2 regions of the uncultured Chitinibacter sp. genome follow, and region 1 is predicted to be linked to the other one. Evidence: predicted binding sites of a transcription regulator. Region 1 holds the regulator's gene; the other holds the start of a gene.
What was found. The regulator FNR, encoded in region 1, switches genes on or off when oxygen is low (the NO sensors DNR and NnrR bind a similar motif). The targets are predictions, from matches to a motif close to TTGATNNNNATCAA.
Positions count from the first base shown of each region.

Region 2: the regulator FNR is predicted to act here: its motif matches at 5,366-5,379, upstream of QV747_RS11290 (ATP synthase subunit I).

Region 1 covers NZ_CAMFLP010000001.1:498,812-506,658, forward strand. Annotated here, with positions in the region: gene nagE (N-acetylglucosamine-specific PTS transporter subunit IIBC) at 327-1,808, shown strand; gene QV747_RS02320 (PTS glucose transporter subunit IIA) at 1,835-2,320, shown strand; gene QV747_RS02325 (hypothetical protein) at 2,404-3,087, opposite strand; gene fnr (fumarate/nitrate reduction transcriptional regulator Fnr) at 3,106-3,852, opposite strand; gene hemN (oxygen-independent coproporphyrinogen III oxidase) at 4,004-5,419, shown strand; gene QV747_RS02340 (sulfite exporter TauE/SafE family protein) at 5,436-6,104, shown strand; gene QV747_RS02345 (GNAT family N-acetyltransferase) at 6,147-6,635, opposite strand; gene QV747_RS02350 (YkgJ family cysteine cluster protein) at 6,711-7,049, shown strand; gene QV747_RS02355 (DEAD/DEAH box helicase) at 7,174-7,847, opposite strand, start outside.
Region 2 covers NZ_CAMFLP010000009.1:54,095-61,941, reverse strand. Annotated here, with positions in the region: gene ppgK (polyphosphate--glucose phosphotransferase) at 1-591, shown strand, start outside; gene mnmG (tRNA uridine-5-carboxymethylaminomethyl(34) synthesis enzyme MnmG) at 835-2,727, shown strand; gene rsmG (16S rRNA (guanine(527)-N(7))-methyltransferase RsmG) at 2,741-3,385, shown strand; gene QV747_RS11300 (AAA family ATPase) at 3,508-4,296, shown strand; gene QV747_RS11295 (ParB/RepB/Spo0J family partition protein) at 4,376-5,221, shown strand; gene QV747_RS11290 (ATP synthase subunit I) at 5,419-5,793, shown strand; gene atpB (F0F1 ATP synthase subunit A) at 5,797-6,594, shown strand; gene atpE (F0F1 ATP synthase subunit C) at 6,710-6,976, shown strand; gene QV747_RS11275 (F0F1 ATP synthase subunit B) at 7,010-7,480, shown strand; gene QV747_RS11270 (F0F1 ATP synthase subunit delta) at 7,488-7,847, shown strand, end outside.

The DNA of each region.
Region 1 (7,847 bases):
GCAAAGTATTAAGAAGCAGACTCATTGGTTGTAATCATTGAGCAATCTCAACATGATGCGCCTCACACAATGACAATCTTTGCCGCACGGATCTTCGTTGTTTCGTGCGAGCTTTCAAATGGTTGTTTGAAGATTTTTGCTTTCTTGCACAGCTTGCAATGGAAACATTGCACAGATTGTGACGGCGGGCAGATAATCAAGTGGCCATTTTGAACCTCTCGTCTGCGCAGCAAACGATGTTCTGGGGATGAAGTTGTAGTGTTATCAGCTCTAGCTGGTTCTTCAATCTAATAGGGTCGAAGTACTACTTAAAAGGTGAAATAAGCATGAATATTTTGGGCTATTTGCAAAAAATCGGCCGGTCACTGATGGTGCCGGTAGCTGTATTGCCAGCCGCTGCGATTTTGATGGGTATTGGTTACTGGATTGATCCGGATGGTTGGGGTGCAAGTAATGCACTGGCAGCTTTCTTGATTCAAGCTGGTGCTGCCATCATTGACCAGATGCCAATCCTGTTTGCGGTTGGTGTGGCATACGGTATGTCGAAAGACAAAGATGGCGCTGCTGCGCTGGCGGGTCTGGTGGGTTTCCTCGTGGTAACCACCCTGCTCAAACCTAACGTGGTATCGCAAATTCAGGGTATCCCTCTGGATCAAGTGCCAGCCGCGTTCAAGAAAATCAACAACCAGTTTGTTGGTATCTTGTGCGGTGTGATTGCTGCAGAACTCTATAACCGTTTCAGCGGTGTTGAGTTGCACAAAGCACTGGCGTTTTTCTCGGGCCGCCGTCTGGTTCCAATCGTTACTTCTGTCGTGATGATCGTTGTATCGTTCATCCTGATGGCAGTATGGCCACACATCTACGGTGGTCTGGTGCACTTCGGTGAATCGATCGTTGGCCTGAAAGCTGTTGGTGCTGGTATCTATGCCTTCTTCAACCGCTTGCTGATCCCAGTAGGTCTGCATCACGCCCTGAACTCTGTGTTCTGGTTTGACGTAGCCGGCATCAACGACATTCCTAACTTCTTGGGCGGTGCGAAATCACTGGCCGAAGGTAAGGCTGTTCAAGGTGTTACCGGTATGTACCAAGCTGGTTTCTTCCCAATCATGATGTTTGGTCTGCCAGGTGCTGCATTGGCGATCTACCAAGCTGCTAAGCCTGAAAACCGCGCTCGCGTAGGTTCAATCATGCTGGCTGCTGCGGTAACTTCATTCTTCACTGGTGTAACCGAGCCGCTGGAATTCTCCTTCATGTTCGTGGCACCACTGCTGTATGTGGTTCACGCCTTCCTGACTGGTGTGTCTGTATTTATCGCTGCGCAAATGCAGTGGATTGCAGGCTTTGGCTTCTCAGCCGGTCTGGTTGACTTTGTTCTGTCTAGCCGCAACCCGCTGGCCCAGAACATGATCATGCTGATTGTTCAAGGTGTGGTGTTCTTCGCGATTTACTACTTTGTATTCCGCGCAGTGATCGCAGCTCTGAACCTGAAAACGCCTGGTCGTGAAGACGAAGAAGCCGTTGCTGCTGCCGCTCCAGTAGCTGCCCCAGCTGCTAGCGACACTCTGTCACTGGCTCAAGGCTACGCGGATGTAGTTGGTGGTGCTGCTAACGTGACCAACGTTGACTCATGCATTACCCGTCTGCGTCTGTCGGTAAATGATGCTGATCTGGTGAATGAAGCTGCTGCCAAACGTCTTGGTGCTAGTGGTGTAATCAAGCTGAACAAACAAAGCGTACAAATCATCGTTGGGCCTAAAGCCGAACTGATCGCTGACGCGCTGCGTGGTGTTCTGGCCGGAAAAAAGTAACAGAGGCTGCGCCACAGCCTGAGGCTGTGGCCGTTGTAGCCTCTAACCCCGGCGAAATCGTACTGCTGTCCCCGGTAACGGGTGAGGTGGTGGCTCTGGAAGATGTGCCCGATGCGGCATTTGCGACCCGAGCTGTAGGTGAAGGTGTGGCGATTCTGCCTACCGGTAATCAAGTTGTTGCGCCGTGTGATGGCCAATTGGTGAAGATCTTCAACACCAACCATGCTTTCGCACTGATCAATGATGCCGGTGTTGAGCTGATCGTGCACATCGGGATTGAAACCGTGAAGCTGGGCGGGCAAGGTTTTACCCGTCTGGTTGAGCAAGGTAGCCAAGTGAAAGCCGGCCAGCCGGTGCTGGAGCTGGATCTGGAATACTTGCGCAACAATGCTAAATCGGTGATCAGTCCGGTGGTATTGACCAATGCTGATCAATTTGCCCCATTGGCCAATCTGGCTAGCGGCGCAGTGGTTGCAGGTCAAACCCCGCTCTACACCATCAAAAGCAAATAAGTAGTTGAGTAATGAAAAAAGCCACCTTCGGGTGGCTTTTTTATTTGTTTGCGCCTGTAAGAGCTTGAGCGAGGCTGCTCGCCTTATTGCTGGCTGAGTAGTTGCGCCAGCTGGTGAGTGGGGCTGTATTCGTTGCTAATTAATGGCGCAAAGGCCTGCTCAAGCTGTGGGTGATGTGCATGAAATGCTGCAGGTGGAAAATCCTGCAGAAAGCGATGGGCGAGGCCACGCAGGGTGGATAGTTGCAGCTGTTGTTGCAAGAGCTGATGGCTCAGTGCCGTTAGCAGTGGCCCTTGCTGCTGAAACGGGTTGGGTTGTTGCAATGTGCTGAGGATGGCTTGCCAGTCTTGCTGTTCGGCGCTTTGCGAGGGCGGCAATAGCGTCTGCCAGATCTGCTGAATAAACCCGCCGCAGCCGCGCGGGCCGAGGTGCAGCCAGCCATTGGCCACGGGGGCGAGCAGATCCAGTATTTCGGCAGATTGCTCAAGCGCGGCATGCTCGCCGCTGGCCGCCAGCATAAAGCCGTGCAGGCCGGCCAGAGGGCTGGGCACGATGATGACTTCGCACAGCGGATGCTCAGGATAGTGTTGCTGCAGATAGGGGGAGCCAGGATGAAACAGCAAAATTGCTTCATCCGTGGCGATGCTGGGTAGCTGTTGGCTGAGCGGGTGCAGGCAGAAGGCTGTTTGGCGCGGAGTTTGCCAGTGCAATCGGCTGGCTATTAGGGGTATAAGACTAGAGGGGGCAATCAAATGGGCTTGGCGCATGATACCCCCGGTGGTGCTTTATTCGTCGTGACAGGTGTTCAAAAGTTTTTTCAGGCTGTCGATGTTTTCCAACTCGATTAAGCGGTTTTGCACTTTAATCAAGCCTTGGTCCTGGAATTTGGAGAGTGTACGACTCACGGTTTCCAGTTTCAGGCCCAGATAGCTACCGATTTCTTCCCGCGTCATACGCAGATGGAAGCTGCTGGATGAATAGCCGCGCACGGCGAAACGCTGTGACAGGTTCAGCAGGAATGCCGCGAGGCGCTCTTCGGCCTTCATATTGCCCAGCAATAGCATCACGCCGTGATCGCGCACGATTTCGCGGCTCATTACCTTGTGTAGATGGCGTTGCAGTAGTGGCACATCGCGCGAGAGGTCTTCGATGTCGCTAAAAGGCAGCTCGCACACTTCGCTGTCTTCCAGGGCGATGGCATCGCAAGTGTGTACATCGGTGCTGATGGCATCCATGCCCAGCAATTCGCCCGACATGTGAAAGCCGGTGACTTGCTCGCGGCCATCTTCAGAAATCACGCTGGCTTTAAAGAAGCCCAGACGCACCGCATACAGCGAGCGGAATGGTTCACCAGCACGATACAGCGCCTCGCCACGTTTAATCGGGCGGGCCTGGGTGATCAGTTTATCTAACTCTGACATTTCATCCTGGGAGAGGCCGATGGGCAGACACAGCTCACGCAAACTGCAGTTAACACATGAATTGCGCAGATGGCGTGGGGTCATGTCGCGTACTTGGATGGGGGAAATCATCAACTTCTCACCAGAAAACAAAAACAGGGAAACATTGTACCGCTAGCGCGTGCTAATTACCGCATGCGCCGTCACGATGAATTGATTTTAATCAAACCAGAGGATTAGGCTAGCTCTTATTCTGCAGGGGTAGAATCGGAGTAGAGTCACGATGACATTTGTAACAAGCCAGCATCCGCACCCGAGCGGCCAAATCGAATTTGATCGCGAGCTGATCGTGCGTTACGACGGCAAAGGGCCGCGCTATACGTCTTATCCGACCGCGGATCGCTTTACGCAAGCCATGACCAGTCCTCAGCTGGAGCAGATATTACAACAACGCTTACCCGGCGCGCTAGCCAATCCGCTATCGTTGTATTTTCACATCCCTTTCTGCAATACCGTATGTTATTACTGCGGCTGTAACAAGATTATTACGAAAGACACCAGCAAAGCGGATGTGTATCTGGATTATCTCGGGCGCGAACTAGCCCAGTATGCCCAGGCCTTGCCACAGCGCTCACGGGTCAGTCAGCTGCATTTAGGCGGCGGCACGCCCACCTTTTTAAATGAAGCGCAGCTTGAGCGCTTGCTGGGGATGGTGCGTAGCCATTTTGAGCTCTTGCCGACTGGCGAATACTCCATCGAGATTGATCCGCGCAAAGTGGGCGAGTCGATGATCCGCACCTTGGCGCAGCTGGGTTTTAACCGGATGAGTGTGGGTATTCAAGATTTCAACCCCGCGGTGCAAGAGGCCGTGAATCGGGTGCAATCGCAAGAAGAAACCCGCACTGTGATTGAAGCCGCCCGCATGCATGGCTTTAAGTCGGTGAGTGTCGATCTGATTTATGGCCTGCCCAAGCAAACCGTGGCCAGCGTCGCTGAGACCATTGCGCAAGTGCTGACATTGCGTCCGGATCGCATCGCCCTCTACAACTACGCTCATTTGCCCGAGCGCTTTATGCCGCAACGGCGGATTAATGAGGCCGAATTGCCCTCCGCCAGCGATAAGCTGGATATGCTGCAAAACGCCATTCGCGATCTCTTGGCGGCGGGTTACGTGCTGATTGGCATGGATCACTTCGCTTTGCCGAATGATGATCTGGCCGTGGCGCAGCGCCGTGGGCGGCTACAGCGCAATTTTCAGGGGTACTCTACCCATGCCGACTGTGATTTGCTGGCCTTTGGCGTGTCGTCGATTGGCAAGGTGGGCGGGCAGTACTACCAGAATGTAAAAACGCTGGAAGAGTACTATCAGGCGGTCGATGTGCAGCAGTTGCCGGTGCAGCGCGGCCTGACGATGAATCGCGATGATGTGATTCGCCGGGCGGTGATTCAGGCGCTAATGTGCCAATTCGAGCTATATTTTCAGGCGATTGAAGTCAGCTATATGATCGTTTTTGCCGACTATTTTGCTGACGAGCTGCAATTGCTCGCGCCGCTCGTCGAAGATGGTTTGCTGCAGATCGAGGCTGATGGTCTGTTTGTAACTGGCAAAGGCCGGTTGCTGATCCGTTCGATTGCCATGGTGTTTGATCGATATTTGCGGACAACGGTGACGCAAGCGCGGTATTCTCGCCTGATTTAACGGTGGGCGGGATAGCGTGCTGGAAGTAGATCTGCTGGCCCTGTTTTTGGCTGGTTTGCTCGGTGGCGGGCATTGTGTGGGCATGTGCGGTGGCATTGTTACTGCTTTTAGTTTGCAATTGCCGCCTACGGCGCGCTGGCCGTATTTGCTGGGCTTTAATCTGGGCCGACTGGCCGGCTATGCGCTGATCGGTGCCTTGCTGGGTGGTTTGGCAAGCTTTGCGCTGCTTTTGCAATTGCAGGCGCTCAAACTCTCGCTGTTTATCCTTGCTAATGTCCTGCTGCTGTTGCTGGGGCTGTATATCGCCGGCGTTAATCGCTGGCTCACTCGCGTCGAAGCTCTAGGGCAGCCGCTATGGCGGCGAGTGCAGCCGCTGATGCGGCGCTTACTGCCGGTGCGCTCGGTGTGGCACACGCCGCTAATAGGCCTCTTGTGGGGCTGGATACCCTGCGGGCTGGTGTACACCGCCTCTTTGTCGGCGCTGGCGAGCGGCAGTGCCAGTCACGGGGCGGGGGTGATGCTGGCCTTTGGGCTGGGGACTTTGCCCAATCTTTTATTGATGGGCTTGTTTGCCCGCCAGCTCCAGCAAGGCCTGCAAAAACCGTGGGTGCGGCCACTGTGTGGCGGGCTGATTGTGGCGATGGCGCTGTGGCAGCTTTATACCCTGCTGGGTATCTATTTCTAGCCCTTTTCTTATCTGATTTAGCTGGCAATACCCCTGGGTTGGCTAAAGTGTGCGGCTCATCAACTCGGCGGCGCCGTATTTGTGCAGATCAGCGCTGTTGCGCTCGACCACAAAGCCATGCCGTTGCCAGAATGCCGGCGCGCGCCCCACTGCGATCAGCATTGCGCGCGGCAGTTGCTGCGCCCGCGCCCAGCTCAGTGCCGTATCAATCAATTGCTCGGCCACCCCAAGGCCGCGCGCGCTGGGCGCGACGGCCAGATCGTGCAGATAAAAGCAGTCCGCTGCGGCCTGTGGCTGTGGCCAGCAAAGCTGCCGGCTGTCGAGTTCGGGTGGCTGCCAGCCTTGCCAGGGGTGGCAAAACAGATACCCCAGTGCTTCGCCATCGCGCTCGGCCAGCCAGTGGCTGGCGGGCGAAAAGGCAATTTTGGCGGCAAAGCATTCTGCTTGCTCTAAGAGTTCCGGTGGGTAGCAGCTGGCTTGAATGGCGGCAACCGCGGGCAAATCGGCGGCGGTGAGTGGGCGAATCAGCATGGTAAAACTTGACCCCAGGCGGGGAATTGGATTGAATGCGGCCCTGATTGTAATCGCTGGATCGGGTGGCTGAATATGGAAAATGTGTGCTTGAGCTGTGGCGCCTGCTGTGCGGCGTTCCGGGTGTCATTTGATCGCTCGGAGCTTAGTAGCGAAGGCGGCACAGTGCCAGATAGTTTGGCGGATGACGAAACTGCCTACACCGCCCGTATGCGCGGCACCGATTATGCGCAGCCGCGGTGCTTGGCGCTGGTGGGCAAGGTCGGTGAGCGGGTGTCGTGCGGTATCTATTTCGAGCGTCCATCACCCTGTCGCGAGTTTGGCGCGCTGGCCGAAATCGGCGTGTATAGCGCGGCCTGTAATCGCGCCCGCGCGCGGCATGGCCTGCCGCCGCTGGAGGTTGCGGGCGATTAAGCGCTGGTTCGATTCTGTTGGGCTCAGCGATCGCCACGCAACTGAGCAAGCCCAAAGCGCAGCCCTAGCGGGCAATAAAAAAGCAGCCCGTAGGCTGCTTTTCTAATTGGGTAAGGCGAGATGCTTAGCTAAAGCGACCGCCGCCACGTTTGCCATCTGGCTTGCCGCCAAAATCGCCACGTGGAGCGCGAACTTCGCGCTGACCGCCTTCACGTTGCTCACGCTGGCTACCGTAGTTGCCACGTGGGGCGCGCTCGCCGCCAAAGTCACCGCGCGGAGCGCGATCAAAGTTACTGCGTGGCGCACGTTCGCCACCAAAATCGCCACGCGGTGCGCGGTCGAAATCACGACCACCACGATCGCCGCGATCACCACCATAGTTGCCGCGTGGGGCGCGCTCGCCACCGAAATCACCGCGTGGAGCGCGATCGAAATCGCCACGTGGCGCACGGTCACCGGCGAATTCGCCGCCGCGTGGGGTGCGATTGCCGTAGCCGCCACGTGATTCGCGATTATCAAATTGACGCTCGCGTTGGCCGCCAAAGCCTTCACCGCGTGGTTGACGTTCGCGCTCGCCGTAGCTGCCGCGTGACGCTTCGCTGCGATGACCTTCAGTGTGACGTTGGCCGTCTTCGCGTTGGCGCTGGCCTTTGTAGCCACCAAAGCTCTTGTTGTAGCCGCCATCGCGACCACGGCCACGGCCTGGGCCGCCTGCGCCACGACGATCGCCACCTTGGTGGCCACGGCCTGGCTGGAAGCGTGCTTCCAAGCCTTCGATCTCTTGTACGCCAAATTCGA
Region 2 (7,847 bases), on a different contig from region 1:
TTCAACTGGCAAGGCCCGATTGGCTGTACCTTTCCAGCGATTGTGCATAATGGCGTTACCCTGTCGGCCGCCAATGTGGATAAAAGCTGGGTGAATGCCCCGGCGCAACAGATTTTGGCTGATGCCACCGGTTTGCCTCTGATTGTGCTGAATGATGCCGATGCGGCGGGCCTGGCCGAAGTGGTGTTTGGCGCGGCTAAAGGCCGCAGTGGCAAAACCATCGTGATTACGCTGGGTACTGGCATCGGTAGCGCGCTGATCGTTGATGGTCAGCTGATTACCAATACCGAATTTGGGCATCTGATTTTCCCGAAAGACACCATTGCCGAGAAATATTGTTCGGCCAAGGTGAAGGAAGATCTCGACCTGAAATGGAAAGACTACAACCCGCGTCTGAATGCGTATCTGGAGCACATTCAGCTACTGTTCTCGCCTGATCTGGTGATCATTGGTGGCGGGATCAGTAAAAAGGCCGATAAATTTATCCCCGAAATGCAAAATCTGCGTTTCGAGCTGGTGGCGGCCACACTGAAAAATGAAGCTGGCATCGTCGGCGCGGCGCTGGAGGCGGCCAAACATTTTAAAGTGTAGGTATGGCTGGCAAGTGATTGTCCTGTAAGCCTTTCTGACCAATACCCCGGCATGGCCGGGGTTTTGTTTTTTGGGCTTGGTGCGGGTAAGGGCTCGCTGGTGGTCTGCTGGCCTGATACCCACGCGACCCATTAAGGCCCTCATGCCAGATTTGCATGCCGCGATGAAAATCATTCCTGCTGACTCAAGTGCCTGTTTTGCCGTAGAATATTGCCCCTTTACCGTAGTTTGAGGCCCAGTGCCATGCTTTATCCTGTTCGATATGATGTGATTGTGGTCGGCGGTGGTCACGCCGGCACCGAAGCCGCGCTCGCCAGTGCGCGGATGGGGCGTAAAACCCTGTTGCTGACCCACAATATCGAGACACTGGGCCAGATGAGTTGTAACCCGTCGATTGGCGGCATTGGCAAAGGCCATCTGGTAAAAGAAGTGGATGCGCTGGGCGGCGCGATGGCGCTGGCCACCGATATGGGCGGCATTCAGTTCAAAACGCTCAATTCCAGCAAAGGCCCAGCCGTGCGGGCAACCCGGGCGCAGGCCGATCGCGTGCGCTACAAGGCGGCGATTCGCGGCATGCTGGAAAATCAGGAAAACCTCGATATTTTCCAGCAGGAAGTCAGCGATCTTTTGCTGGAAGGCGATAAAGTCACCGGCGCCGTAACGCAAATCGGCATTCGTTTTTCAGCCAGCGCCGTGGTGCTGACGGCGGGGACCTTTTTGGGCGGCAAGATCCACGTTGGGCTGGAAAACCACGTTGGCGGTCGCGCGGGCGACCCGGCCTCGTTAACTTTATCGCAGCGCTTACGGGAATTACAGCTGCCGGTGGGCCGCCTGAAAACTGGCACCCCACCGCGAATTGACGGCCGCACGATTAATTTTGCCGTGCTTGAGGCACAACCGGGCGACACGCCCGAGCCGGTATTCTCGGTGCGCGGCCATCGCGGTTTGCACCCCAAGCAACTGCCGTGCTGGATTGCGCACACCAATCTCAAAACGCATGAAATTATCCGCAGCGGTTTTGACCGCAGCCCGATGTTCACCGGCAAAATCGAAGGTGTGGGCCCACGCTATTGCCCAAGTATCGAAGACAAAATCAATCGCTTTGCCGATAAAGACAGCCACCAGATTTTCCTTGAGCCAGAAGGCCTCGATACCAATGAGTTTTACCCGAACGGCATCTCGACCAGCTTGCCGTTTGATATTCAGCTGGCGGCCGTGCAATCGATTCACGGCTTGGAAAACGCGCGCATTCTGCGCCCCGGTTATGCGATCGAGTACGATTATTTCGATCCACGCGGGCTGAAAAACAGCTTTGAATCCAAAGCCATCGCCGGCCTGTATTTTGCAGGTCAGATTAATGGCACTACCGGCTATGAAGAAGCTGCGGCGCAGGGCTTGTTTGCCGGCTTGAATGCCGCGCTGTATGCCCGCGACGAAGCGCCTTGGTGTCCGGGCCGCGATGAGGCGTATCTGGGCGTGCTGGTGGATGATCTGATCACCCGTGGCGTGACCGAGCCGTATCGCATGTTCACCAGCCGGGCCGAGTATCGCCTGCAATTGCGCGAAGACAATGCCGATTTGCGCCTGACCGAGCATGGCCGCCGCTTAGGGCTGGTAGGTGATGCGCAATGGCAGATGTTCAGCGAAAAACGCGAAGCCATCGAGCGCGAATTCGAGCGGCTGAAATCAACCTGGGCCAATCCGCGGATTTTGGCCGCCCATGAGGCCGAGCGCGTGCTGGGCAAAGCGATTGAGCGGGAATACACACTGGCCGAGTTATTACGCCGCCCTGAAGTCAGCTATCAAAGCCTGATGACGCTCGATATTGCCGGCCCGGGCGTTAGCGATGAGCAAGTGGCCGAGCAGGTTGAAATTCAGGTGAAATACCAAGGCTATATCGAGCGGCAGCAAGACGAAGTGGCCAAGCGCGATGCGCTTGAAAATGTGCCGCTGCCGGCGGATTTCGATTACAGCCAAGTGTCGGGCCTGTCGAAAGAAATTCAGCAAAAACTCACGGCCCAACGCCCGCAAACGCTGGGCCTTGCCTCACGCATCTCGGGCGTGACGCCGGCGGCGATTGCGCTGCTGTTGGTCTATCTGAAAAAAGCCAAGCAGGCCGCCGAGAAACAAGCCTAAATCAGGAAAAAGCATGAGTAACGGGATTGATCTGGCCGCGAAACTCGCCACGGGCCTCACCGCGATGGACTTGGCGATTGGCCCGGTCGAGCAGGAAAAGCTGCTGGCCTATGTGGCCTTGCTGGCCAAATGGAATAAAACCTACAGCCTGACGGCAATCCGCGAGCCGGAGCGCATGGTGACGCATCATTTGCTCGATTCGCTGGCACCGCTGCCATTTTTACCTGCTAGCGCGCTGCGGATGCTGGATGTGGGCTCTGGCTTTGGCACTCCGGGTATTCCGCTGGCGATTGTGCGCCCCGAATGGCAGCTGACCTTGCTGGATTCCAACCACAAGAAAACCACCTTTTTGCGGCAGGCCTTGCTAGAGCTGCAATTGCCGAATGTTACGGTGGTAACAGATCGGGTCGAGGCTTATCAACCCGAGGCCGGCTTTGACATCATCACCTCGCGCGCCTTTGCCGATCTGGGTGATTTTGTGCGCTGGACGAATCATCTGTTGTTGCCAACCGGTGAATGGGCTGCGCTCAAGGGGGTATATCCTCACGAAGAAATCACTCATTTGCCTCCAGATGTATACGTAGTAGGGGTAGATGCACTGCAAGTGCCGGAGCTGGCCGCGGAGCGCCATCTGGTGCATGTGCGTCGCCAGGCTTAATCCAGCTCAGGCGTTGCGTTTGCGAAAGTAAAACGTCAGCGCCGGTGAATGGTCAGCCCAGTCTGCGCTGAAGCGGGTAAACTATCGGCTTTGCTGTACCGACGACACCGTGTCGAGAGATTCTGATGAAAATACTGGCCATCGCAAATCAAAAAGGCGGCGTGGGCAAGACCACCACGGCAGTCAATCTGGCTGCCAGCCTCGCGCATCTGGGGAAAAAGGTGCTGCTGGTGGATCTGGACCCGCAAGCGAATGCCACCATGGGCGCCGGCATCGATAAGGCGCGTTTGGCGCATTCGGTGTATTCGCTGTTGATTGGTGAATCAGCGATTCGCGATACCTTGGTTGAATCAGAAACCGGCGGCTTTAGCGTGTTGCCCGCCAATCGCGATCTGGCCGGTGCCGAAGTCGAGCTGGTGGAAGCCGAGGCGCGCGAAGGGCGCTTGAAAGCTGCGCTGAGCGAAGTGGCGGCCGAATACGATTACATCGTGCTCGATTGCCCGCCGGCGCTGAATTTGCTGACGCTCAATGGCCTGGTGGCTGCCGATGCCGTGATGATTCCGATGCAGTGCGAATACTATGCGCTGGAAGGTTTGTCGGATCTGGTGAACACCCTCAAACGCATCAAGCAGCATCTGAATCGCAAGATTGAGATCGAAGGTTTGCTGCGTACGATGTTTGATCCGCGCTCCACCTTGGCGCAGCAAGTCTCTGATCAGCTGGTGAAGCACTTTACCAGCAAGCTGTATCACACCGTCATTCCCCGCAATGTGCGGCTGGCCGAGGCGCCAAGCTATGGACGCCCCATTTTGGCTTACGACAAATCGTCTAAAGGCGCGCAAGCCTATTTGCAGCTGGCCGAAGAGTTGTTGGCGCGGCATAACGCCCTCGAAGTCGCGCCCGCCATCTAAGGTGAGGTGCGCCCCAATCATTCCGCAAACCTAGACAATAGTGGCTCACCCCGAGGCAGGGGCGGGCAGGGATAACAGCATGGCAAGCAAGAAATTCAAAGGCCTCGGCCGTGGCCTTGACGCATTGATGGGCGATACTGCCGCCCAAGACACCCTAAAAACTCTGCCGGTTACGGCTTTGCAGCCGGGTAAGTACCAGCCTCGCACGCTGATGAATGAAGCAGCGCTGCTGGAGCTGGCCGATTCGATCCGGGCGCAGGGCTTGATGCAGCCGGTGCTGGTGCGCGAAATCGCGCCCGAGCGCTATGAAATTATCGCCGGTGAACGGCGTTGGCGGGCCTCGCAACTGGCGGGGCTGAGTGAGATTCCCGCGCTGGTGCGTGAAATCGCCGATGAAGCGGCGCTGGCGATGGCGCTGATTGAAAACATCCAGCGGGAAAATCTCAATCCGCTGGAAGAGGCGATTGGCATTCAGCGGTTGATGGATGAATTTGGTCTGACTCAGGAAGCCGCCGCGCAAGCCTTGGGCAAATCGCGCCCGGCGATTGCCAATTTACTGCGCTTGCTAAATTTGGTGGAGCCAGTGCGTGAGTTGCTGCTGGAAGGGCAGCTCGATATGGGCCACGCTCGCGCACTGCTGGGCCTGCCGGCAGAACGCCAGCATGAGGCCGCGCGGCACGTGGTGATCAAGGGTCTCACCGTGCGGGAAGTTGAGGCGCTGGTGAAAAAATGGCTCAGCGAGCCCGCGCAAGCACCGATGGTGAATAAACCAGCACTTAAAGCTGAGTGGGAAAGCAAAGCCACGGAACTTGGCGCCCGTTTAGGCACCAAAGTGCAGATTCAGGCCGGCTCGAAGGGGAAGGGGAAAATCACCATCGAGTACCTCGACGAGGCGCAATTGGCTGCATTGCTGGCCCAGTTGTAAGTTCGACAGCGGTTTGCACCAAAATGTGGCGAGCTCGGTGCGGCTTGGCTTAAACGATGATTACTCGTTAAAAAAGAAAGGCTTTTGTTTTATCCGTCTGGCATCAAAGCGGGAAAATAAATGCCATGAAGTCAATGTGTAAAATTGACGTAGGGCAAATCTACTCCGTATAATCGCGGGGTTTCGCTTACGGTGAAATGATGGTCAAGACGGCACAAATTCGGGGCGTGATCCGCCTCAAAGTGGCAATTACGATAGTACTCGCCCTCGGCCTGTTCTTGATTTTGGGTCAAAACGAAGCAATTGCAAGTGGTATAGGTGGAATCATCGCCATCGCGGGCAGTCTGTTGTATGCCTTGATCGCCTACAGCGTCAAGTTTGCGCCCGCCGCCGAATTGATGCGTCGCCACTTTGCTGCCGAGATGGCCAAGCTTTTTATGACGTTGCTGAGTTTTGCAGCGTTGTTTGTTGTATACCAGCAAGCCGCCTGGTTGTGGGTGTTCGTAGGTTACCTCGCAGCCGCAAGTGCTTACTGGTTTGGGCTTTTAATTCAATTTGACGGTAAAAAGTAGATCATGGCACAAGATGCAACTAGTTATATCCAGCACCATTTGACCTTTGCCAAATCCGCGAGCGGCGTCCATCTGGATACCTTCTGGATTGCGTTGGTTCTGGGTCTGGCCTTCGTCGCCCTGTTTGCCTACGTGGCAAACAAAGCCACTTCTGGCGTGCCAGGTCGCCTGCAAAACTTCGTTGAGCTGATTGTCGAAATGGTCGACACCCAGATCAAGGATGCTTTCCACGCCAAATCGAAAGTGATCGGCCCACTGAGTCTGACCATTTTCTGCTGGGTATTCCTGATGAACAGCATGGACTTCTTGCCGGTTGATCTGCTGCCTACCATCGCCCAATGGATCGGTCACACTTTCTTCGGTATGGATCCTCATCACGTTTATCTGCGTGTCGTACCTACCGCTGACGTAAACCAGACTTTCGCAATGTCACTGACAGTGATGCTGCTGATCATTGGTTTCTCGATTTCTGCTAAAGGCCTGTTTGGCTGGATCAAAGAGCTGTTCACTGCCCCATTCCACGCCGAAGGCTTGGTAATGACCATCATCCTGATGCCAGTTAACTTTGCGTTCCAATTGATCGAGCTGGCCGCTAAGCCAATCTCTCTGGCACTGCGTCTGTTCGGTAACATGTACGCCGGTGAGTTGATCTTCATCTTGATCGCGCTGCTGCCATGGTGGATCAACTGGGTGCTGGGCGCGCCATGGGCGATCTTCCACATTCTGGTTGTAACCCTGCAAGCTTTCGTATTCATGATGCTCACCATCGTGTACCTGAGCTTGGCTGTAGAAGACCACTAAAATTTTCGTCCGGTGACGTGTGTCGGTTGGGTGCACGGTGTCGGACAAAGATTTACCCAACCTAGTAACTTTTGATTTAAACCTTAGGAGTATCAAAATGGCTGCACCTGAAGTAATTGCTTCCGTACAAGGCATGACTGTTATCGCTGCTGCGATCATCATCGGTCTGGCTGCGATCGGCACTGCACTCGGTTTCGCAATCCTCGGTGGTAAATTCCTCGAGTCTTCTGCTCGTCAACCAGAAATGATCCCAGTTCTGCAAACTAAACTGTTCATCATCGCTGGTCTGTTGGACGCGATCTCTATGATCGGCGTTGGTGTTGCTATGCTGTACACCTTCAACAACCCATTCCTTGCTGCCCTGACTGCTGCTGCTCACTAATCATTTGATCAGCCTTTAAGGAGGACTTTCAGCGTGGAATTTAATGCATCTCTCATAGGTCAGATGATCACATTCGCGATCCTGATCTGGTTCACGATGAAGTTTGTTTGGCCTCCGCTGACCAAGATGATGGATGAGCGTGCGAAGCGTATCGCCGACGGCCTGGCCGCGGCGGACCGCGCCAAGCAAGATCTCGAAAATGCTGAGAAAAAATCAGCAGATAAACTGCGCGAAGCTAAACAGCAGGCCGCAGAGATCATCGCTCAGGCAGAAAAACGCGCTGCACAACTTGTCGAAGAAGCTAAGAGCAATGCTAAGGCCGAAGGCGAACGCCTGTTGGCCGGCGCTCAAGGTGAAATCGAACAGCAAATCCAGCAAGCCAAAGAATCACTCCGTCAGCAAGTGGCCACTCTGGCCGTTGCCGGCGCTGAGAAGATTCTGCAGCGTGAAGTAGACGCTGCTAAGCATGCTGACATGCTGTCATCTATCAAAGCGGAATTGTAAGACAGTCATGGCAGAACTTATCACAGTCGCTAGACCCTACGCTGAAGCGGTTTTCCGCTTGGCCAAAGAGAGCAACACGCTTGCTCAATGGTCGGACATTCTCGCCAAGCTTGCGTCCATCGCGAGTAACGACGATGCCCTTGCAGTAGTGGCTAATCCGAAGTGTTCTGCGGCACAGGTTCAGGAGCTCCTCGCGGGGCTTCTGGGCGGTGAGGCAAGCGCTGAGGTTAACAACTTCCTGGCAACAGTACTCGAAAATCGCCGCTTTACCACTCTGCCGGCGGTAGCTGCTCTCTTCGAAGAGCTCAAAGCTGCAGATGAAGGTGTGGCGCAAGCACATATCGAGTCTGCTTTTGCTGTGACTGAT